Regions from separate parts of the Paenibacillus sp. Lou8.1 genome, predicted to be linked through region 1. Evidence: riboswitches for the same ligand, from Rfam matches in the RefSeq annotation. Region 1 holds a riboswitch; each other region holds the start of a gene.
The links. A riboswitch is a leader RNA that binds a small molecule or an ion and turns the genes downstream of it on or off. The one in region 1 is predicted to bind cobalamin.

Region 1 (7,906 bases):
GGCTTTGTTGTTGTACTACTTCATTTAAGTATTATGGGAACAGTCACTTTTTACTTTATTCAACGTTGAGTACGAATTTGTCGATGGCGTGCTTAACACCGTCTTCGTTATTGCTGCGAGTGATGTAATCAGCCAGCTTTTTCAAATCGGGAATGGCATTCTCCATCGCTATGCCGAGACCAGCGCATTCAAGCATCTCGTGGTCGTTCCAAGAGTCACCGATAGCAATTGTTTCCGACAGTTCACAGCCAAAATGATTTGCAAGGAAGGTAAGCGCATGGCCCTTAGTGCCTTCATGATGCATAATTTCCAGAAAATGAGGCTTGGATTTTGTAATGTGAACTTCATTGCCAAGCAGTTCGCGAAGTTCAGGAATTAATTCATCCAACACTTCAGGCTCGTCGATAATCAGCAATTTAGGAGCCGGCTGCTCTATAACTTTACTGAATACAGGCTCTACAAAATATTCCGTGTTGTTCAGCTCAGTGTAATCTTTGATTTTCTGATTATCTTCACGTGTGTACAATTTGTCATCAATATACGTTTGCAGATGCAGATTGCGTTCCACGCAGAATTCAAACAGACGACGTGCAGCCACGAGTGGAACATAACGCTCATACAGCACGTTTTCGTCCAGCAGGTTTTTAACCAAAGCTCCTTGGTACGTAATGATCGGCACGTTCAAACCCGTCTGGCGAGCAATTTTGTGTGCAGAGGCATAAGCTCGTCCAGTAGCGAGGGTAACCACCACACCTTTTGCTACAGCAGCTTCTAATGCCTGTTGTGTCGCTGGTGTGACTTCTTTCTGGTCGTTAATGAGTGTATCATCAATATCAATGGCAATTAATTTATACATATCGGTATTCTCTCCTTTATCTCTATCATGGGGCAATGCTAAAATTGTATCTTATAATATTCAAAATGACAATATCGCAATGAAAAGGGGACAGCTCCCATAAGAGCCTGTCCCCATATAACCACTGAAGTATTGGCTTGAAACGATGGGAAAAAGTAACGGTTAGTCTTCCAAAAATACAAGTCCAACAAAATCGTCCAGCTCAATATTACCAAAATAGTGCTTCAAATCGAGAGAGGATAAGGCTTGACGTACCTCACCTTCATCATAACGCTTGCCGCGCAGGATATTTTCAATATCAGCAACGTCACCCACACCAAAGAAATCCCCATAGATTTTAATATCACGGATGTAGCCTTCCTTAAGATCCATGCGGATATCAATAATACCGACCGGAAATTTACGTGTGTGCTTGATATTGCTCTCGGGGGATAGACCGTAGTTCCAATCCCACGATTGGTAGCGTTCTTTGGATATTTCATGGATTTTGGCCCAGTCGGCATCGGTGAGCTTATATTGAGGCACCTGATCCAATTCTGCTCCGAATATGGAACGTAGCAGTTCCTCGCGAAATTGCTCTATGGTCATCTCACGGTCCATCAGTTCGCTGATGTTAGCCACGCGACTGCGGACGGATTTTGTGCTTTTGGATTTAAACTTTTCGGGATTGGCATGCAACGATGCAGCCACATTATCCAGATTCAGGTTGAACATCAATGTACCGTGGCTGAACATACGTCCGCGTGTGGCAAATTGGGCGTTTCCTGAAATTTTACGTTCTCCGACCTGTAGATCGTTGCGGCCTGTCATTTCAGCTTCTACTCCCATTTGGCGCAGGGCGTCAATCACAGGTTGCGTAAATTTGAGGAAATTATGAAAGGACTCCCCGTTATCCTTAGTAATGAAGCTGAAATTTAAATTACCGAGATCATGATATACAGCCCCACCGCCGGACAGGCGACGAACGACTTGAATATTGTTGTCCCTAACAAACTCGGCGTTGATTTCTTCAATAGTGTTTTGATGCTTGCCTATAATAATAGAAGGCTGATTAATGTAAAACAGCAAATAGCTGTCGTCCAGCGGTAAATGCTTGAGCGCGTATTCCTCAATAGCAAGATTAATGGCTGGATCGTGTATCCCCTGGTTGTCGATGAACAGCATGTCCATTCCTCCGTATATAAACTGTGTAATTTATGTGTGCCTCCTTCTATTGTAACCCAAGTGAGCCATGTACAAAAGCTCATTTGCATTGACGGGACGCAAAAAGCAGCCTCATAATGGAGCTAAATGATTGGAAACGGGCGGAAAGGATGAGAGGCAATGATAGAGGTTTACGGTCATGGCGGAGACAGGGAGACAGCTGCCGCGACTTTTGGCGGAGCTGCTGCGGATTTTGTAGATTTTAGTGCAAATATTAATCCGCTTGGTCCACCGCCAGAGGTGCTTGAGGCGCTGCAACACTCATTTGACACTGTGATTCGCTATCCAGACCCTGGGCATCGGAATTTTAAAAATATGCTCGCACGGCGACTGCATGTTCCACCGGAGTCGCTAAGTATCGGAAACGGAGCGGCTGAAAGCATGGCGCTCCTACTATTGGGACTAGCTCCTAAGCGTGTGGGTACAGTGGAGCCGTGTTTTTCGGAATATGCCGAGCTGGCTGGCAAATTCGGAGCCGAGGTCAACCGGGTGTATGGGAAGGCCTCGCTTCAATGGAAGGCGGACGTGGAGGACATCCTTCATCTCATGGAGCAGGTAGATGTTTTGTTCCTCGGACAGCCGAATAATCCAAATGGCGTACAATATAGTGAGCAGGAGCTGTGCGAGCTGGCAGAGGCGGCTGGCACAACGGGTACCGTGCTGGTGGTGGATGAAGCATTCATTGATTTTATTCCGCTGGAACGGCGAATCTCACTGCTGCCTGTGCTGGATCGCTATCCTCATGTGATTTTGATCCGGTCAATGACCAAATTTTATGCCATTCCTGGCTTGCGATTGGGCTATGCGATTGCTCATCCGGACTATATCCGGCGAATGACGGCCAAACAGGTGACCTGGAGTGTGAATGGATTGGCGTTGCTGGCTGGGGAGGCGTGTTTGAGAAGTGGGCAAGCATATGAGCGCCAAACACAGGAGCTGATTGCTGCGGAGCGCAACCGCCTGTTGACCGCCTTGGCGGAATGGGGCTGCGGTGTCGTTCCCGGTGAAGCCAATTACGTGCTGGCAAGGGCGCCGGGTACGTGGAGCGCATCGGCTATTCAGCAGGCGCTTGGACAACGCGGAATTCTTATACGTAGCTGTGCTATGTATCCGGGACTGACGACGAGCCATTTTCGCATTGCGGTCAAGGATGCAGAAGCCAACGACAGGCTGCTGTCTGTATTGGGTGAAGTGCTGGAGGAGGAGCAGCGGCGTGACAGTTAGCTTGATTATCCTGGCAGCCTACCTTTTGGACAGGCTGATCGGTGATCCGAGGTGGTTGCCGCATCCAGTCATCGGGATGGGACATGCCATTTCAGCATTGGAAAAAGCGATTCGTCGCCAGGTCCGCAGTGATCGGGGGCTGAAACGTGCGGGTATACTGCTTCCGCTCATTGTGGCGGGAGGCTCCTTTGCGCTCGCCTGGGCGCTGTTGCACTTGCTTGCCTGGATTCATCCGTGGTTGTCTGTCGGCGCAGAAATGGTGCTGATTGCGACCACGATTGCTTCCAAAGGACTAAAGGATGCAGGAATGGCCGTATACCGAGCGTTGCAGGCGGATGATCTGGCAGCGGCACGGCGGGAGCTGGGCATGATTGTCGGGCGGGATACGCAACAGCTTGATGAGCCTGAGATTGTACGTGGTACGGTTGAAACGGTCGCTGAAAATATCGTGGACGCGATTATTTCCCCGCTTTTTTATGCCCTGATCGGAGGAGCACCCTTGGCGCTGGCTTATCGTGCTGTGAATACGCTCGATTCCATGGTTGGCTATAAAAATGAAAAGTATCTGCATTTAGGCTGGGCTTCAGCACGTCTAGATGATGTGGCTAACTACATTCCGGCACGCCTGACAGCGGCAATGCTTGTCGTAGCGGCGTGGATGTACAAGCGAGATGCTGCTAGAAGCTGGCGCACAGTCAAGCGAGACGCTCGTCTGCACCCAAGCCCGAACAGTGGCTTCCCGGAATCAGCTGTTGCTGGAGCACTGGGGATTCGTCTTGGAGGCTATAATGTGTATCATGGCGTACGCTCTTTTCGTGCATACATGGGCGATTGGATACGACCGCTAGAGTCGAAAGATATACGGCATACAATCCAGCTGATGTTCGCCGTGTCCAGTATGTTCGTAGGATTGTGTTTGTTAGGAGCCGCAGGTTGTTTTGCCTTGGGATGGGTGCGGTGAGGGTGAGGCGTGACACACTGAATAATGATCGAGCAGGAAGTGACATGATCTTGAAGCAAGATATAGCAGCAAAAAGGACGGTAGAATACGTACAAAGTCCGAACTCACAGGAGGATAAGGTGCCATATGATGCTAAAGAAGATCTGCATTGGGACATGGAACTCGTGTTAGTTCGTCACGGCACAACCTTATGGAATAAGGAACGTCGATATATGGGACACTCCGACTTAGGTTTGCTACCAGGAGCAGAACAGGAATTAAAGCCTTTGCAAGAAGAATTGCAGGGGCAGTCCTTTGCTCGAATCTATTGCAGCGATTTAATGCGATGTCGCCAGACCTTGCAGATCATTGTGCCGGAGTCAGAATTGACGTCTGGAGGTTCCCTATCTACTATGTCTCCTATGATGGAACCACGTCTGCGAGAGCTTCATTTTGGCGAGTGGGATGGAAAAACGTATGACATGCTCAAGGATGTGTCGTTGTATCGCGCTTGGATTGATGAGCCGCAACGGATAACCCCTCCTGGAGGAGAGTCTTGGACAGATTTTGTGAATCGTTTGCGGAAATTTCTTGACTCTCTGTATGAATGGCGTGTTGCTATGGAAGTTCAACCCATGGATTTGACTGCTGCGCCGCCCTCTGTTTTGGTCGTTACGCATGGTGGCGTAATTCGTCAGTTAGCTTGCATGCTGATACCGGGCCATGATTTTTGGAGTCTGAATCCGAAGCCGGGAGAAGCATTTAGGATTCAATTGAGGCTGGCAGGACCGCACAATTACATAGCGGAAATGCTCCCTCATTAGGTTAGACACCAGCGGGTAAAGAGGCTGTTTGGGTTGTAAGCCGCCTCATTTTAACCTATAATCATCAAGTAAAAGAACGGCTTGACTACCACTACATCAAATATCCAGCAGACGAGGTCGGCGCAGTGTGATGAAACTATGGTTTCCCTTGCCTGCGCTGTTAAAAGGGAAGTCGGTGTAAGTCCGGCGCGGTCCCGCCACTGTAAATGGAAACATGCCGGTTAGTCCTGCTTTATGTGCTACTAAGCATATGAAGGAATTTCAGGACATGCATCTTACCATAAGTCAGGATACCTGCCCGTCCGCCTGTCACCATAATCCTTCGAGGAAAGGATGACGTGTTCGCAGTGACTGTCCGTGCGGAAAGAAGCTGCCGCCTGCGCACAATCTGCGCTAACGTGACCCCTGTGTCCTAATATGAGGATGCGGGGTTTTTTTGATAGGAAAAGAAGGCTGGATTTAGAAGATATCTGATGATGCTCAAGTAACGCTCTTAACGATTTTTTTATGAAGGGGTGCAAATCATGGCAGGAAAAAAAATAAAGGTTTGGACAACAGGTCTATTGGTTCTGATTTTGGCAGTTGTGCTGAGTGCATGTGGCTCTAATGGAAAAAATGCTGAAAATAAAGAGAATCAGACTTCTGCACAGCAGCCAGGAAAGACCGTAACCGCACAAGAGCCTCCGGGCAAAACAGTTTACCCACTCACAGTTAAGGATGCAACAGGACAGGAATTTACATTCAAAAAAGCGCCGGATAAAATCGTTTCCGTCTCCCCGGCAGAAACCGAGGCGCTGTTCGCCATCGGGCTGGATAAGGAAATAGTTGGCGTCTCCGACTACTCTGATTACCCGGCAGCAGCTACGAAAAAGCCTAAAGTGGGCGGTATTATGAAACCGAACGAAGAGGCGATCATTGCTGCTAACCCGGAAGTCGTTTTTGCAGGGATATCACTTAGTGAACAGGCTACGACCAAGCTGCGCGACATGGGAATTATGATTTTTAAAACGGAACCGAAGACAGTTGAAGATGTCATAGCTAACATCGAATTGTATGGAAAAATCACCGATCATCAGAAAGATGCGAGAGCGGTGACTGACAAGATGAGGGCAGATGTAGCGGAAGTGAAAGAAGGAGTTAAAAATATCGGTAAAGGGCAGAAGCTGCGGGTATACGTCGAGTTTTCACCAGGCTGGACAGTTGGTAAAGGCGAGTTTATGGACGAGCTGATTACGTTGGCGGGCGGCGAAAATGTAGGTGCCACGCAGAAGGGGTGGTACCAAATTAGTGAAGAAAATATTATTGCTGCGAACCCTGACGTGATTTTGTACAGCAAAAGTGTCAAGGACGACAAAACTGGCCAGACGCTCGGCGAAATCATTAAAGCTCGCAGTGGATGGGATCAAATATCGGCTGTTCGCCATAACCGGGTGTTTGCCGTGGATGATAATTTGATCAGTCGTCCGGGTCCACGCGTAACGGAAGGTCTCAAGGAAGTGGCCAAGGGCGTGTATCCTGAAATTTTCAAATGAACCGTAAACTGATCGGCTTTGGAGGGACAGGTCTTGTCCTGCTGTTGCTGACGCTGCTGCTCTGTCTTGGCATCGGCTCGGCCAAGCTTCCGGTCAGCCAGATCACGGGCATTCTGGTTAACCACCTTCCGTGGTTAGGCGATACGTTTACACCGGATTGGAATACATCCTCAGAGCAGATTATTTTGAAGGTCAGATTGCCACGAGTGTTACTGGGAATGTTGGTAGGAGCAGCGCTGGCGCTGGCGGGAGCCGGATTTCAGGGTGTGCTGCGTAATCCTTTGGCTGATCCGTATACACTGGGGGTATCCTCGGGGGCTTCGGTAGGAGCGGCAGTACTGATCTATTGGGGCCTTCAATTTTCATTTGTTGGCATATGGACGCTGCCGCTAGTGGCATTTACGACCGGAATGCTGACGCTGTGGATGGTGCTAACGTTGGCACGGGAAGGTGGAAAAATTCCGACACAAAGTCTCATTTTGTCGGGTGTGGTGATGCAATCCTTTCTAGGAGCAGTTGTTTCCTTTCTGACAGCCATGTCGAAGGAGACGGTCAATGAAATATTGTACTGGACGATGGGAAGTCTTAGTCTGCGCGGTTGGTCATATACAGGAATCCTTTTACCTTATGTGGTCATAGGACTGGTATTTCTATGGAACCGGGCACGTGTGCTGAATATTTTGGCTTTGGGTGAACGTCAGGCGGCTCACATGGGAGTTCATGTAGATGCGACGAAGCTATCTGTCCTGATCATTTCCACGCTGCTGACAGCTGCCGCTGTCTCGGTATGTGGAGTGATTGGCTTTGTGGGACTTGTTGTACCGCATATCATTCGTCTGGTGACAGGTCCTGATTACCGGATGATTGTTCCATTATCTGCGCTCGGTGGAGCCATTTTTATGGCTTGGGCGGATACGGCGGCTCGCACGTTGTTATCCCCCACGGAAATTCCTCTGGGCGTGATGACGGCCTTTGTTGGGGCACCGTTCTTCGCATATCTCCTGTATCGGAACAAGAAGCTGCGCAGGGGGGAACTGCTGTGACAGAACAAAGTGAATCACAGAAAGTGCGTGATCGGGCATTAGAGGTAGCGGGTCTGACACGTGCCTATGGAGAATTCCATGCGTTAAAGAATATAAGCTGGAGCGTCGACGAAGGAACTTGGTGGGGGATTATTGGTCCGAACGGCAGTGGAAAATCGACCTTGCTGCATCTGCTTTCGGGTGTAGATCAGCCAACTTCGGGAAACGTTCATATCTATGGCAAAAAGGTCGGTAGCTACAGCAGAAAAGAGCTTTCCCGACTCATAGCCGTACTCCAACAGGAA
Region 2 (7,906 bases), on a different contig from region 1:
AACCATTCGGGGTCAAAAAGGAGCAAATCCAATGAATAAAGTATTTCTGTTACCTTTGGTGCTGGTTATGCTCTTCATGTATCTGATGGACCGTAAAAATATTCACAATGCACCAGCCATCAATCGCTGGGTCTCCCGCGTAATGTATGTTATTAGCATTGGTATCTGGATTTACGGAACATCAACGAAGAGCACCGTTTATGTGGCTACATGGCTAACCCGTTTTATTGACATGTGGCTCCCCCCTACGTTGTAAATCGTGTAATGGATGCCTGCGGGCAAAAGGAGGATGTACCTGCATGAAACAGTTCACAACCAGACAAATTGTGCTGCTTGGTGTATTGATGGAGGTCGGTATTACCCTTATACATGCTCCGGCGCAGGCAGCGGATCACGCGAATCAGCATGCTTACTGGACCTGTATAATTGCGGCTATCGTGCTATGCTTGCCGATCTGGGCGATGTTGAAACTTAAACGACGGTTCCCTAATCAGGATCTGATGCAGGCGATGGTGAGCTCTCACCCTGTGCTGGGCCGTGTGCTGCTTGCAATCTACCTTATTTTATTCCTGATCATCTTTGCACGGGATTTGAGGATTATTACGGATCTGGTGGAGGTGGTGCTTTTGCCGCTGACTCCGATTGTGGTCACTTCTCTTATTGTGCTGTTGACTCTAGTATTTATGGCTAAAGGCGGAATAAGCACCATCGTGAATATGACCGAGAATTTTATACCGCTGTTGATTGTGACGCTGTTGACCATGCCGCTTTTTTTTGGGCGTAATATGGATTTTTCAATGCTGAGACCCTACTTACATCCAGAAGTAGAGGGAGTAATCAAGGGGAGTTGGCGCATGCTGGGTTATATGGCCGATATTATGATAGTCCCCTTTGTGATTTCTGGGAAGAGCTATAATGGGCGTAGTGCGTGGTTTGGGCATTTGCTCGGAACCGCTTTTCTGACCATGCTGGTGCTGCTATCCGAGTTGGTTATTGGTGTTCCTATCTTGTCACGGCTGTTTTATCCAGCGTATGAACTGGTGCGTCAATTGCAGCTAACGGACTTTCTGGATCGGTTCGATTTGTTCGTGGCAGTACTGACCGTACCGACCTTTCTTACGAAGATTGGGGTTGATCTGTACGTTACCAGTTTGGCGGTAAAACGGATGTTTGCCCAAGCCTGGGGGAGCCTGATGGTTTGGCCCGTAGGTTTGTTAGGCTATGTCTGTTCGTTTATGCTGTTCTCCAACATTGTGCAAATTTATGAGTTCAGCCGGGAGTGGACCGCGGTGATGATCATTTTTTTTGTTATCATGCCTTTGTTGCTATGGATGTTGCTCCGACCCAAATCTAAAGGGAAAGGCGGAGATGATAGGGCATCTAACGGAGAGCGGGATAGTAGTAGTCAGAAAGAAAGCCAGCATGGAGGCAGAACAGAACACGGCCACTTATAAGATTACTGTATTCATCGGAAAAGTAATTCTTATTTGTCTTTTACCCCTCTGATTGTATACTTGGTAGAAAGAAATACGACATCTACAAGGGAGGCAACAGAATGGCACAACGCATGGCAGGCAAGAGAGTCGCTCTTGCTGGTCCCCGTAAAGCAGAAGAAATGGCGCTGCTAGTTGTGAAGATGGGGGGGGAGCCAGTACAGCGCCCGGCCCAGGGTACCGTTTTTCTGGATGATATCGAGCTGCGCAACGCTGTTGTATCGTGGGTGAAGCACCCTCCGGACTGGTACATCTTCACGACAGGTATGGGGCTGGATGCCCTGTTCGATATGGCAGAGGATATGGGCGTGGCTGAGCAGATTATGGAGTTGCTGCAATCTTCCAACATTGCAGCGCGGGGCTACAAGACGGTCAATGGACTCAAAAAGCGTGGCTTTACGCCAGCAGTACGAGACGAGGACGGAAGTTTGATCGGATTGACAGGAGCTTTCGCCCCATACGATCTGAAGGGAAAAGAAGTATTGTTGCAACTGCATGGCGATCCAGCCCCACGGTTGGTAAAGTGGCTGGACGAGCAGGGGGCAGTAACCCGCCAGGTACTTCCTTATAAGCATATCCCACCTGAGGAAGCAAAATTGCAGGCGTTACTGGAGGATGTTATCCATCGTAATGTTGATGCTGTTACGTTCACGAGTGGTCCGCAAATTCGATTTTTAGCCCAATATGCGAGAGAGCAAAATCGAATCGAGGATTTACTGGAAGCTTTCCGTGAGGATGTGATTGCTGTATCAGTAGGGAAGGTGACTGCACAGTCCATTGTGGAAGAAGGGATTGATCGAGTCGTGTTTCCAACCGAAGAACGCATGGGCGCGATGATGGTGGAGCTGGGCAAATATTTTGAACATAACGATTCGGTACATGGCTGTGGTCTGAAGATCGTGAATGGTCATTGAAATGAGATGGAAATGAGATAGAAATTATAAATATAGTATGCTAAAAATGAACTTATATTTTTGGATAAAGCGTAAAATAAAGATAAGGGCCTACGAGGTCTTTATCTTTTTTTTTGTTGGACATGCATCGACAAAGATTTTTGTTATGGCGAAAATATTTAGCTAATATAATGAATAAGTTTCGATGCATGATACTTAGGACAGGAGCTGAGACGTTAATGAATTCTATTTGTGTATTTGCCGGGTCCAGACCTGGACATTCATCGGTATATGTTGAAGCGGCAGGCAAGCTGGGAGAAGCCATGGCTCGCCATCATATCCGTCTGATCTACGGTGGCTCCAGTAGGGGGCTGATGGGAGAGGTGGCGGATGGAATGCTGGCGGGTGACGGTCAGGTCACTGGCATTATGCCCACCCTGTTATTTGATGCAGAGATCATTCATCGGGGAGTTACCGAATTTATTGAGGTAGCAAGCATGCATGAGCGTAAAGCGGCAATGAGCGAGATGGCCGATGCGTTTATTGCCCTTCCGGGTGGCTTGGGAACCTTTGAAGAGCTGTTCGAGGTATTGTGCTGGGCGCAAATCGGCATTCATCGCAAGCCGATTGGGCTGCTGAATGTGAATGGATATTTTGACCCATTAGTAGAAATGGTGCGTCATAGCGTGCAAGAAGGGTTTACTGGGTCTGAGCATCCAGCGCTACTAAGCATCTCTGCCGACCCGGACGAATTGCTACATATGTTAAAAAATAAAGCAGAGAACTTGAAATAAAGCGTTTTTCGTGCTTGCACAACTGATTGAGGCAAGGTTATGATAAGACCCATAATCAAATAGCGGACAGACAAGGTGCCTTTGCGGTTGAGCAAAGGGTAACAGGGAATCGGGTGCAAATCCCGAGCGGTCCCGCCACTGTAAGGAAGAGGATTTTTTTAAATGGTCACTCGTGAAAAACGGGGAAGACGAAAGAATCTGTTGATGCCAAGCCAGGAGACCTACCTTGATCTGTATGCACCGTTAACCTTCGCGGAGAGGATGGGTGTACGAAATCAGGAAATCAGGCACACGTTGCTTTTTCCATGTTGGTTAGAGGTTTGCGTGGATATGAACGTGCAGCAGCGTTTGAAGCGTAAACAGACAGGTGGAAAACAACGGCAGGCTGGAGGAAGACAAATAGTGTCTTCTTACGCTGTTTGTTCGTCTGATGAGAGATACGTACATAGAAACCCCATCCGGGTAGGATGGGGTTTTTTGAGTTACAGGATGTCCATAAATCATTGAAATAGATAGGATAGCTACCCTGAAAAGGGTGAATAGGAGGAGCACGATGAGCCCATTAGGAAAATTGCTGGTGATTGGATTTGGACCAGGAGATATGGAACATATCACAAAACGGGCGCTGGATGCGCTGGCCGAAAGTGAGGTCATTATCGGCTACAATACCTACGTTGATTTGATCCGTCCGTTGTTGAACGGACAGGAGATTGTACGCACAGGGATGACAGAGGAAGTGAGCCGTGCGCAGGAGGCGGTTCGCCAAGCAGAGATGGGCAAGAAGGTAGCTGTCATTTCCAGTGGAGATGCAGGAGTCTATGGTATGGCAGGGCTGGTGTACGAAGTGCTGATGCAAAAAGGCTGGCGACGCGAGGACGGGGTTGAGGTAGAAGTCGTGCCAGGGATCTCGGCTATTCAGTCCTGTGCTTCACTGTTGGGGGCGCCAGTGATGCATGATGCTTGCACGATCAGTCTGAGTGATCATCTGACCCCCTGGGAAACGATTGTGAAGCGTGTAGAAGCAGCGGCTTCGGCCGATTTTGTGATTGCATTATACAACCCGCGCAGTGGTCGGCGTACCCGCCAGATTGTGGAGACGCAGTCCATTTTGCTGCGTTACCGCGATCCGCAAACTCCAGTTGGGTTGGTGAAAAGTGCTTATCGTGAACGTCAGCAAGTTATTGTAACTACGCTGGAAGATATGCTGAATCATGACATCGGGATGCTGACGACTGTAATCATCGGCAATTCCTCGACAACGGTGTATGACGGCTTGATCGTGACTCCGCGCGGATATCAGCGCAAATACACGCTGGATGCGACCGAGCAAGCGCTCAAGCCACATCAGCGGCTCCGCACGGAAGCGGAGCCGTGGTCGCTGGGCGCACAAGAGGCTGCACCGCAGGCAGGCGCAGCCCCGACTACGCCCGCTGGACCCTCCGCGAGCGGCGCTGCGGTTGCGACGCAGGCACGCCCGCAAGCGATGGCTGCCGTGCAGGCAACGACCGCTGTGCAAACCGGCGCAGCAACCCCGGCATCGCTGGCGGCAGAGGCACTAAGCCGCCTCGCTGTTGGCGGCAAGCTGCCTGGCGCAGCCAACGCTCGCTGGAGCGGGCAAGCGCCTACCGCCGAGAGCACCGCCGGAACGGCAGCGGTGGCCGGAGCGGGGGCCCCGGCCGGGATGGCGACAGGCGGCTTTGGCAAGCCTGCGCTATTTGAGGTGGGCGTTTCCCCGGGGGTGGGAAACAAGAAGTTCACCGCTCGCCAGATGGCGCTGCTCGCCGAGGTAGCGGGTGATGATGGCGAACTGGAATACACGCCAGATCATCAGATTGTGCTGCGCGTGCCGTGTGCAGACCCCGAGGAACTGGTCGGACGGCTGCGGGATGAACGATTCATTGTCATGCCGATTGGCGATGTGTTTAAGGTGAAGGCGTGCGACTTCTGCAATATGGAGAAGGATGACGCTGTGCCTGTGGCTGAGCATCTACAGGTTGTACTTGGCGGATTACAGGCACCCAAGGAAACGAGCATTGCTTTGAACGGATGCGGTATGGCCTGCTATGGAGCGGTGCTGGAGGATATCGGCATCGTCTATCGCAAGGGAGGATACGACCTCTTCCTTGGTGGCAAAAAATTCGGTCGCAATGCTCATGCCGCTCAGCCCGTAGCGGAAGGGATTCCGGGTGATCAAATTACTGACATTGTGGAGAACGTCATCGCTGAATATAAGGAAAAAGGGCATCCGAATGAGCGTTTTCATAAATTTTTTAAACGTGTAGGTGTCGTTGCGGGTTTCCGGCATGAAGATGCACCAGCAACGGTAGAAGTGAATGCGGTTTGTGGTGATTAATGGACTGAAGGCCTGATGAACTGGATACAAGCATATATATAAAATAGGGCGTCATGCAGGCTATCCCTATTAAAGAGGAGGAAAAAACAGCAGTGGATGCAATATTGTTAGTTGGACATGGAAGTCGGGACCCGGAGGGGAACCAGGAACTGCTGGAATTTGCACAGGCAGTGGCAGACCGGGTACCGGATATGTGCGTGGAAACCTGTTTCTTGGAGTTGGCACGTCCCAGCATTGCTGATGGGATGCAAACATGTGTGGAGAAAGGTGCGACGCGTGTCGTTCTCATTCCGATTATCTTGTTCGCAGCGGTACATGCCAAAATTGATATTCCGATGGCTATTGATCGGGCAAAAGCAAAATATCCACAGGTGGAATTTGTATATGGACGCCCGATTGGCGTTCACGAGAAAATCGTCAGCATTCTGCAAAGCCGCTTGAAAGAGGCCCGTCCGGTTGCAGTTCCAGCGGGAATGAATAGCGCTGTAGGGGCATTTGCCGAGGTATCCGACGAAGAAACGGCGGTACTTGTGTTAGGACGCGGAAGTAGCGATCCAGATGCGAACAGTGACTTTTTCAAAATCACCCGTATGCTATGGGAACAGCTTTCTTATACGTGGGTAGAGAGCAGCTTTATCGGTGTGACGCAGCCTTCTTTTCCCGATGGATTGGAGCGTTGTGTACGACTGGGGGCCAAAAAGATTATCGTGCTTCCCTATTTTCTGTTCACGGGTGTGCTGATTAAGCGCATCGGAGAAATGACCCAGGAATTTGCCGAGGCTCACCCTACATTACAAGTGGAAATGGGAGGATATTTTGGTTTTCATCCTCAATTGATTGAACTGGTGCTGGAGCGAGCTAAGGAAGGCTTGTTCGGCAAGGTTACGGCCAATTGTGATAACTGCCAGTTCCGTCTGGAGGCGCAGGAGCACCACCATCATCACCACGATCATGAGCATCATCACCATCATCATGCACATGAGCACGATCATCATGATCACCATACACACAGCCATGATCACACTCATGAGCATGTCCATGCTCACAGCCATGATGACCATGATCACCATCATGAGCATTCACATACGCCATCTGTAGTGAATGGAAGCGGGCAGGTGAAGGGCTCATGATATTCATGCTATGTGGAACGAGCGATGCTCGGGAATTGGCGCTGCAAATCCGTGACAATGGCTTCAACGTATTGACCTCGGTTGTAACCGAAAGCGCGGCAGCCAGCTTGTCCGAAGCAGGGCTGGACGTACGTACAGGCCGAATGACAGCCGATGAAATGAGTGCAATGATTCGGGAGCATGGAATACAGGCGGTTGTTGATGCCAGTCATCCTTTTGCAGAAGAAGCACATGCGAATGCGATGACAGCTGCTCGCGAATCCGGAGTTCCTTATATTCGCTACGAGCGGGCGGGACTGGTGTATGACAATCATCCATTGCTCCACATTGTGTCTTCCTATGAAGAGGCCGCATTAGAAGCGAAGCAACTCAAAGGCTCTGTAATGCTTACAACAGGCAGTAAGACGCTCGGCACGTTCACCAAGCATTTACTCGGAGACCCGGAGATTCGTCTGGTTGCACGCATGCTACCGCGCTTGGACAATATGGAGAAATGCGGCGAACTGGGCATGGAGCAAAAGAATATTATTGCCATGCAGGGACCCTTTTCCCGCGAGATGAACGAAGCATTGTATAAGCACTATGGCACGACCGTGATGGTCACCAAGGAAAGCGGACGTACGGGAGCAGTGGATGAAAAGGTTCAATCTGCATTGGAGCTGGGGATTCACGTACTTTTGATTTCCAGGCCGGAAGTGGAATTTGGCACAGTATTTGATCATTTCGACGGAGTCATTAACGCACTGCGCACAGCAAAAGAGAAAACTTCAATTTGAGTTGAGTCTTGCCCTTGCGAGTTCAGTTAATCAGGAACGACTTCTGGCATGTATTTAAAATATAGTCATCTTAAAACAGGTGTTTTTAAGAGGTATCTATGATTTTGTAGCAATGAATTGTCATTTTCCTAAACTATTTTCTAATTTTCCATAAGGGAGTGGTCGATACGATGGATTTTAAAACAGAATTCAAACCGCTAACGGTGCAGCCGCAGGAAATTGAGGGCAAAAGCTTCGAGATGATCACAGAAGAATTGGGAGAGCATCCTTTTACAGCAGAGCAATATCCCGTTGTACAGCGTGTCATTCATGCATCTGCTGATTTTGAGCTGGGCCGCAGCATGGTGTTTCATCCAAAGGCGATTGAAGCCGGGATTGCAGCTATTCGTGCAGGACAGCAGGTAGTGGCGGATGTGCAGATGATTCAAGCGGGGCTGAGCAAGGATCGTATCCGTCAATTTGGCGGG
Region 3 (7,906 bases), on a different contig from region 1:
GATCCTCCACTATTTGGCCGCCCCCTTTTCCGAAAAGCGGTCGCCCAAAAGCTGGCAGGCAAGTACGAATAGCATAATCGCCAAGCCCGGGAAAATCATGACATGCGGAGCCACCTGAAAATATGAGGTTGCATCATGCAGCATCACGCCCCACTCTGGCTTGGGCGGCTGTACACCCAGTCCAAGAAAGGACAGCCCAGCGATCATCAGCACCACGCGTCCGATATCCCATACCGCATAAACCAACAACTGTGGCAACGCTTGTGGCAATACATAACGTCCCAGTATACGTACGTGTGAATTGCCGGATAAACGGGCATATCGAACGTAGTCCTCCTGACAGGCTTTTTGAACCAGACTACGGATATACCGGACATAACCCGCCCACCGTACCGCAATAATCGCAAGGGTCATGTTAACAAAACCTGGGCCCAAAATGCCCACAATTGCCACCGTTAAAATAATATCAGGAAAAGACAGTACACCGTCTATTCCACGCATAACCAGCTGATCCACGCGTCCGCGCACATAACCAATGAGCAACCCTATAGGCAGACTGAAGCACAGCGTAGCTACAGTAATTGCACATGCGATTAGCACGCTCATCCGAATCCCGTAAATTAGCCTTGACAGCACATCCCGACCCAGATGATCCGTACCGAAAGGATATTTCCGACTGGGTGGTGCCAGACGGTTCAAAAGATCCACTTGAAGAGGATCATGAGGAGCGACCCATGGAGCCAATAACCCAAGCAGCACGATCAGACCAAACAGTACGCCTCCTGCCAGCAAGCTCCCTTGAAAGGAAAGCCGTATCTTTTTCATTTTCAGCTTCCCCCTTAACGCAAACGCAGCCTCGGATCTATCGCCGTCTGGACCACATCCACCAAACACTGAACTCCTACAATTAAAAATACGGCGAAAATAACATACCCCTGAATCACCGGATAATCTCGCTGTGTAATCGCATCTATAAAATACTTGCCCAACCCCGGCCATGAAAAAATGGTCTCTACGATGACATTACCTGCCAGCATAAATGATAGATTGGTACCTAGCAGTGTAATTATAGGCAGAACCGCATGCTTAAATATCTCAAAAAAGAGGATATGCATACGGGAAAAGCCTCGAGCCTTCGCTGCTTTCACAAAATTCCGGTCACCCAGCTCCAGCATTTGAGCGCGCAGTACACGTGCTTGCACAGCTCCCAAACCTGCACCAAGAGTCAGCGCTGGGAGCACTAAATGTGTCCAATCCTCCCTTCCCATGGATGGGAGCCAGCCCAAGCGAACGGAGAATAGATAGATCAACAGAAACCCAAGCCAAAAAGAGGGGATCGACGATCCCAGCAGGGCGAACAGCCTGCCCAGACGATCCAATGGGCCGCTAATTTTTAGCGAGGCAGCCAGCCCCAACCCCAGCGTAAGCACCGTCATGACGGCAAAGCCCGCAGCAGCTAGCTCCACAGTAGCAGGCAGTCTGTTCCACAGTTCGGCTAGCACGGATTCCTTGGATACATACGAGGTGCCCCAATGCCCTGTGAACACATCCCGCAGCCAGTTCACATATTGAATATGAAGCGGTTCGTTTAAGCCCAGTTCCTGCCGTAGCGTCGTCAACGCCTCCTCAGAGGCAGGAACATTATGCGCGGTGAGCAAAATGGTAGCAGGGTCTCCAGGAGCCAGCCGCATCAATACAAAAGTCAGCGTGGATACAACGAATACAATGATGAGCAGCTGCGCCACACGTTTCAGTATAAAACGAATCATAGGATACGCCGCTCGTTATTCCGCAATATCGGATTGCGCTGTAATGTAGTAATACTCGATCGGATGGGGTGTAAAACCCTCTACCCCTTTTTTCACACCGAACACATTGTCAGGATGCACAATGAACGACTGTGGCAAATTCGTATTGATGATATCCAGCGCTTGTAGTGTCACAGCATTACGCTGCGCTGTATCCTTCGCCAGCTTCAAGCTGTTAAGAATACTCTCCAGCGGTTTGGAACTATAACGGCTTACATTGGCTTCACTTTTCGAAGAATAAAACATGTCCATAAAATATTGTGGCTCTCCTGTATGAGCAGTAAGCATACTGTACATAGCAAAATCCCAATCGTTTTTGGTCAACGCCTCGTCGATATTTTCCACCTTGCGAATCTTGACCTGGATTCCCTCTTTCAGCAATTGGCTTTGGATGACCTCAGCCATAACAGAGAGCTCCGGACGCTGAGGAAAAGTCAGCAGCGTAACCTCGAACGGCTTGCCTTGCTTAGTCCATGTCCCTTGGGCATCCTTCTGCCAGCCATCCTTCGTTAACAGCTGATCCGCCGTTCCGTCCAGCGCTTTACGCTCAACTTTACCGAAGGGAAGAATGCTCGGGAACGGACTGCTTGCTTCCGTACCGAAGCCCCTCATGACGGCGCTCACAATCGATGTGCGTGGAATCAGGCTGTCTACCACCTTACGGTTCGCCGCATCCTTGAATACTGGGGATTCCATATTGTACACGAGCATATGGGTGCGCAAGGAGGGAGCCGACAGCACTTGTAGCTTGTCGTTCTTTTTCAGTACCTCTGCGTTATCAACCGGAATATCCGTCGCTACGTCCACCTCGCCGGATTGCAGCGCCATCAGGCGCGAATTCCCGTCCGTAATGAACTTCATCGTCGCTTCAGCCAATCGTGCCTTCTCGCCCCAATATCCGTCATAACGCTCTACGATCAAGGATTGGTCCTTGTTGAACGCTTTGATTTTAAAGGCGCCTGTCATCGCTGGGTAGCTCTGCTCATCTTTCATCGATGCCACATCCAGTACAATCGTCGATGGATCAGCTAGATTGGACACCAACGCCGCATTCGGCTGGTTTGTCGTGATCTTTAAGGCCAGCGGGCCGCTTACATCAATGGACTTCACATTCAGTAAATCCTTCGCCAGATGGCTTTTCTCGATAGAGCGTAGCAAAGATGCTTTTACACTTGCTGCATCCATACTCTTTCCATTATGAAAAGTGACTTTATCCTGCAAGCTGAACGTCCAAACTGTAGGACTATCCTGCTTCCACTCCTTTGCCAGCCAAGCCACAGGCTCCAGCTTTTCATTCAAACGTACCAGTGTCTCACCTGCACCGGATCGCATCACATCCCAGCTATTATCTCCGTGCGGGTCAACACCTGACGGTTTCCATGTATACGCCATTACCAGCTTTTTACCTGTCGCTGTTTGTTGTGCTGACGCGTTCTCATCTTTGCCGGAGCTATTCGACGTCTTATTGCTAGTACATCCCGAAAGAGCCATAACTGCCAGTAACAGCATCACCCCTGTACATATCAACCATGAGCGCCTGCTACGATTGCTAATCATTCGATGAATCCCCCTCTATCTTGTAAAATCATATAAACCTAACGCAAAACGCGAAAAAAGCATTCCGGACCACTTGATCAGCAGTCAGAAATGCTTTCATTATAAAATGTCAAAACACACCTCGAAGCCAACTCCAAAAACATAGAAGGGATCAGATCGGTTTCAGACATTCCGTATGCAGCACGCCTAACCACCTCCCCAGCATCCCGTGGGTCTGACAGTGATGTCAAAACAGGCAGGTCTCCTGACTCCAAGCGTATCTTTCAGGCCTTCCCGGTTCTTCACAGTTCCAGTGGCTGTTCTGAAAGCTCCAGCAGTATCCTGCTGATGCCTGTATACAGTGGCGGGCCCGTGTCGGAATCAACCGAACTTCCCTTTTAAGTGAACACGCTCAACAACTATCCACATGGTCTCAACAAAACCCCGTACATAGAGTCGTCCGGCTCACACCTGTTTTCTTCCTTTATTTCTTTCCATTACGATCTTATTTTGTTGTCACAGGCTTGTCAATAAATGCTGCACAATAATTTAAATTTGAACAATATGGCGAGAATGAAGGTAATGGCTATTCATTGCGTGCACGAAATGAACGTGCTAAAATTAGGTATAGAGATAACCTTCGTGTCCGTATACTAAAAAGAGTCTTCGCCGCGCCAACGGCAAAGACTCTTAGGACTTGAAAGGCTGTGGATCACCACCACGGCGCGCTAAATACTTAGCTAAACCCACCGTTAGGCGCCTAACCTAATTACGCGGTGGGTTTTCGCTTGTTCCGAAATTTCCGACGCAGCCAGCGATAAAGTTTACGAATACTAAACACCAGGCTTAGTAACGTAACCATCCAACGCAACACATCGTAGCACGATACAAGTGTGACCATCGGCTTCACCCCCTTTCGGGAAGCTGCACCGTGGTCCGAAAACATCCACCACTATTCAAAATCCATAATTTAGATTATACCATGCCCCTTCCTACCACTCTAGCAAATTCTTCTAGTAGATTATCAAGCTCCTAGTATTCATTTGGGGAACCACGCGGAACACGCAAAGCACCTGAGACTTATACATACGGAGCACATAATAATGAAATTGTCATCACCGGAACTTCGAGCGGTGAGGTTCAAGGCACAGGAAGAGGGACAAACTTTACGGACTCTACAGGTGAAAATTCCAATTCACTACAAAGAGGCGATTGCGCAACAAAAGGAGCTATTGATAATCCGAAGTTTAATACTAAAATCTCTGTAAGAAACACTGACAATGATGTCGCTTATACTTTTTATAAAGCCGATAATGGAAGCCTGCCAGATGCTGTTATTGATATTTGGAAAACAGGTGTACAGGATTTAGGCTTAACATGGAGTTCGTCTCTCTCATTTTCGGGAAGATATTTTTATACGTTCTAATATCTTCATGCTGGAACAAGGATGGGGCCTACACCCTATCCTTTTCCGTATTTTATTAATCGATTTATTAAATTCTTCATCTTAGAAAGGATGTTTCCTTTTGAAAACAAGCAGCTTTCGCTTCATTATAGTTTTCTTGCTCGTTCCAACTCTATTGTCTGCCTGCTCACCATCTTCTTCTCCATCAACGCAGTCAATCCCATCAAAAGAAGTTCAATCAAGCAAAAAAACAATTCCTTCAGAACAAGGCCAATACCTATCTATGACTTATACAGAATATATGAATGGGAAAAATACAGATAAAGGTATGGTTATGCGGGTCATGACGTATGACTTAAGCAGTAAAAAAATGACCAAACTGGCCGATGTTCCTTATACCTCTCAATACCCACTTTCCGTGGTGTCCTTACCTGATCACAAAATTTATTACTCTGCCGATGTGGATGATAAGGGAGACCAACTATTTTCGTACGACTTAAATTCAAAAAAAACTGAACAATTATCCGATAATTTATTTGCCATTAATCGTATAGTGCCAACTACTCCAGAAGGTCCACTTGTTCTAGCTGCGGTCAAAAAAGGAGAACGTACACTTAAAACGATTTTCTACAATAAATCGACTCATACAATGCAGTTCTTACATGATGAAAATCAGGATATGAATACTTGGTCTGTATCTTACAACTCTAGCAAAAGCGCAACGTACATTTCCCAATTTTCCGAAAATGGACGAGATAAACAAAGAGACATCGCAACCAAGAAACAGTCCACTATGCTCCCTCCGGACTACAAGGTTACAGAAATCAACAACGCCACTAAACAAGAGCGGTCTGTCATTACACTAAAGAACGAACAAATCTTATCATTGTCCAGCAGTAATGATCAGTTGCTCCTAGTCACTGCCCGTTTCATTAATCACAGCAACCCCGAGTATAGCCTTGTCGATATTGTGACTGGAAAACGCACCAAATTAGAGCTACCCATTTCATCCCGCAGCTTTATCTATATGTCCCCAGACGGCAAGGGTATCTACTATTTAGGCAGCGCCTCTCAGAAAAATCAGGAGGAAGGACGCGGCGTGTACTATTATGACTTTACTTCGAAAATTCAAACCCCGATCTTTATACAGGAAGAGGGTTTCATCAATAACTTCATGCTGCTTAATAAATAACCAGTTCTGGATAACTCCATGCCAAAAAGCCGGAAAAGAGGCATACGTCCTCTCTCCGGCTATCTTTATTTATTCCTAATCATCAAACCTTCTGTGGAACCTCCTGAACCGTCACGCTTTTGACCGATTCCCCTTGTTTTCTCGTCAAAACAATGTTCAAGACAATCGCTGTAATCGAGCCCGAAACGATACCATTTTGCAGCAGCATTTTAGCAAAGCTCGGCAGCTGGTCGAACATTTGTGGCAGAACGGCAGAGCCTAGGCCCACGGCAATACTGCATGCTGCGATCAGCAGATTGCTTTCCTTCCGCAGATCCACTTCTGACAAAATAGACATGCCTGATGCAGCAACCGAGCCAAACATGACGATCATCGCCCCGCCCAGCACAGCGTTAGGAATCACTGTCGTTAAGGCAGCCAGCTTAGGCAGCAAACCGAGAACAACCATGATACCGCCCGCAGCAAAAATAACGTTCCGCGATTTGACGCGTGTGAGTGAGATCAGGCCAACATTTTGCGAGAAAGCTGTATAAGGAAACGCATTAAAAATACCCCCAAGCATAATCGCGAGTCCTTCGGAACGCAGACCATTGACGATCTGCTTCTGTTCCACCTTCTGATCAATCGCTTTGCCTACTGCCAGATAAACGCCTGTAGACTCAACCATACTGACAATATTGACGATAATCATCGTACAAACTGCCATCATGCTAAACTCTGGCTTACCAAAATAAAACGGCTGCGCGACACTCACCCATGAGGCCTCCGCCACGGGAGCAAAATGCACCATTCCCATCGCATAAGCAACCACTGTGCCCGCGAACAGACCAATAAGCACGGAAATCGAGCGCAAAAAGCCTTTTGCCAACCGATTCACAAGCAGAATAACCAGTAGTGTAACTAACGCCAGCAGCAAATTACGTGGCTGTCCAAAATCCGAGCTGCCCTGGCCCCCTGCTACATTGTTCATCGCCACCGGAATAAGAGATAGACCGATAATCGTAACGACCGAACCCGTAACAACCGTCGGGAAAAAGCGTAACAGCTTGCCATACAACGGTGCTGCTAACACCACAAATATACCGGACAAAATGATGGCACCGTACGCTGTCGCTAAATTTGAGGTCGAAGCAATCGCGATAATGGGCCCTACTGCCGTAAATGTACAGCCTAAAATGACAGGCAGTCTACTACCGAAAAAGCGTGTGCCCATAATCTGTAATAACGTAGCAATCCCACAAGTGAACAGATCGGCAGCCACCAAATAAGCCATCTGGGCTGGCGTCAGGTGCAATGCTCCCCCTACAATTAGAGGTACAGCAATTGCTCCAGCGTACATGGCCATGACATGCTGGAAGCCCAGCGCGAATAACTTTTGTTTACTTAGCATCCCACATTCTCCTTAACGGGAGGAATCACCGCTCCAGCTTCCTCTATAAAATGAACCTCGCCTGGTGCCATGGAAGCGATACGCGCAAGAGAACGGACGGCAATGCCTCTTTGCTCCAACAGTCCACGGCCTTCCTGGAAGCTCTTCTCAATTACACAGCCAACCCCGGCCAGCTCCGCTCCTGCTTCCTTCACAATATCCGTAAGTCCAACCAAAGCTGCGCCAGTAGCCAAAAAATCATCTACGATCAGCACATGGTCGCTAGCATCGAGATATTTTTGAGAAATGCTCACCTGATAGGTTTCCTGCCGAGTGAACGAATGAACCTCTGCGAAGTATACCTGCTCATTCAGCGTGATTGCCTTCTTTTTCTTCGCATAAATGAACGGGACCCCCAAGGCAATAGCAGTAGCCATAGCAAATTGAATACCACTAGCTTCAATTGTAAGCACCTTGGTGATCGGAGCACTGCCGAAAAGGCGTGCAAACTCCTTACCAATCTCCAAAGCTAATGCTGTATCTACCTGATGATTCAAAAATGAATCTACCTTTAATACGGTGTCAGATAAAATTTG

Region 2: another riboswitch for cobalamin. It lies ahead of cobJ (precorrin-3B C(17)-methyltransferase); the one in region 1 lies ahead of NLX78_RS20880 (ABC transporter substrate-binding protein).
Region 3: another riboswitch for cobalamin. It lies ahead of NLX78_RS05730 (ABC transporter substrate-binding protein); the one in region 1 lies ahead of NLX78_RS20880 (ABC transporter substrate-binding protein).

The regions. Positions count from the first base shown of each region.
Region 1 is NZ_JANAVN010000015.1:159,785-167,690, reverse strand. It holds gene NLX78_RS20905 (Cof-type HAD-IIB family hydrolase) at 56-856, opposite strand; gene lplA (lipoate--protein ligase) at 1,019-2,020, opposite strand; gene cobD (threonine-phosphate decarboxylase CobD) at 2,180-3,283, shown strand; gene cbiB (adenosylcobinamide-phosphate synthase CbiB) at 3,273-4,244, shown strand; gene NLX78_RS20885 (histidine phosphatase family protein) at 4,289-5,047, shown strand; cobalamin riboswitch at 5,170-5,363, shown strand; gene NLX78_RS20880 (ABC transporter substrate-binding protein) at 5,572-6,579, shown strand; gene NLX78_RS20875 (FecCD family ABC transporter permease) at 6,576-7,622, shown strand; gene NLX78_RS20870 (ABC transporter ATP-binding protein) at 7,619-7,906, shown strand, end outside.
Region 2 is NZ_JANAVN010000007.1:254,736-262,641, reverse strand. It holds gene NLX78_RS12525 (Ger(x)C family spore germination protein) at 1-35, shown strand, start outside; gene NLX78_RS12520 (hypothetical protein) at 32-256, shown strand; gene NLX78_RS12515 (GerAB/ArcD/ProY family transporter) at 300-1,454, shown strand; gene NLX78_RS12510 (uroporphyrinogen-III synthase) at 1,556-2,407, shown strand; gene NLX78_RS12505 (LOG family protein) at 2,626-3,180, shown strand; cobalamin riboswitch at 3,238-3,423, shown strand; gene cobJ (precorrin-3B C(17)-methyltransferase) at 3,734-5,533, shown strand; gene NLX78_RS12495 (sirohydrochlorin chelatase) at 5,626-6,663, shown strand; gene cobK (precorrin-6A reductase) at 6,660-7,439, shown strand; gene NLX78_RS12485 (precorrin-8X methylmutase) at 7,610-7,906, shown strand, end outside.
Region 3 is NZ_JANAVN010000003.1:184,855-192,760, reverse strand. It holds gene NLX78_RS05745 (ATP-binding cassette domain-containing protein) at 1-10, opposite strand, end outside; gene NLX78_RS05740 (ABC transporter permease) at 10-825, opposite strand; gene nikB (nickel ABC transporter permease) at 840-1,769, opposite strand; gene NLX78_RS05730 (ABC transporter substrate-binding protein) at 1,785-3,365, opposite strand; cobalamin riboswitch at 3,583-3,786, opposite strand; gene NLX78_RS05725 (hypothetical protein) at 4,871-5,941, shown strand; gene NLX78_RS05720 (nucleobase:cation symporter-2 family protein) at 6,024-7,331, opposite strand; gene NLX78_RS05715 (xanthine phosphoribosyltransferase) at 7,325-7,906, opposite strand, start outside.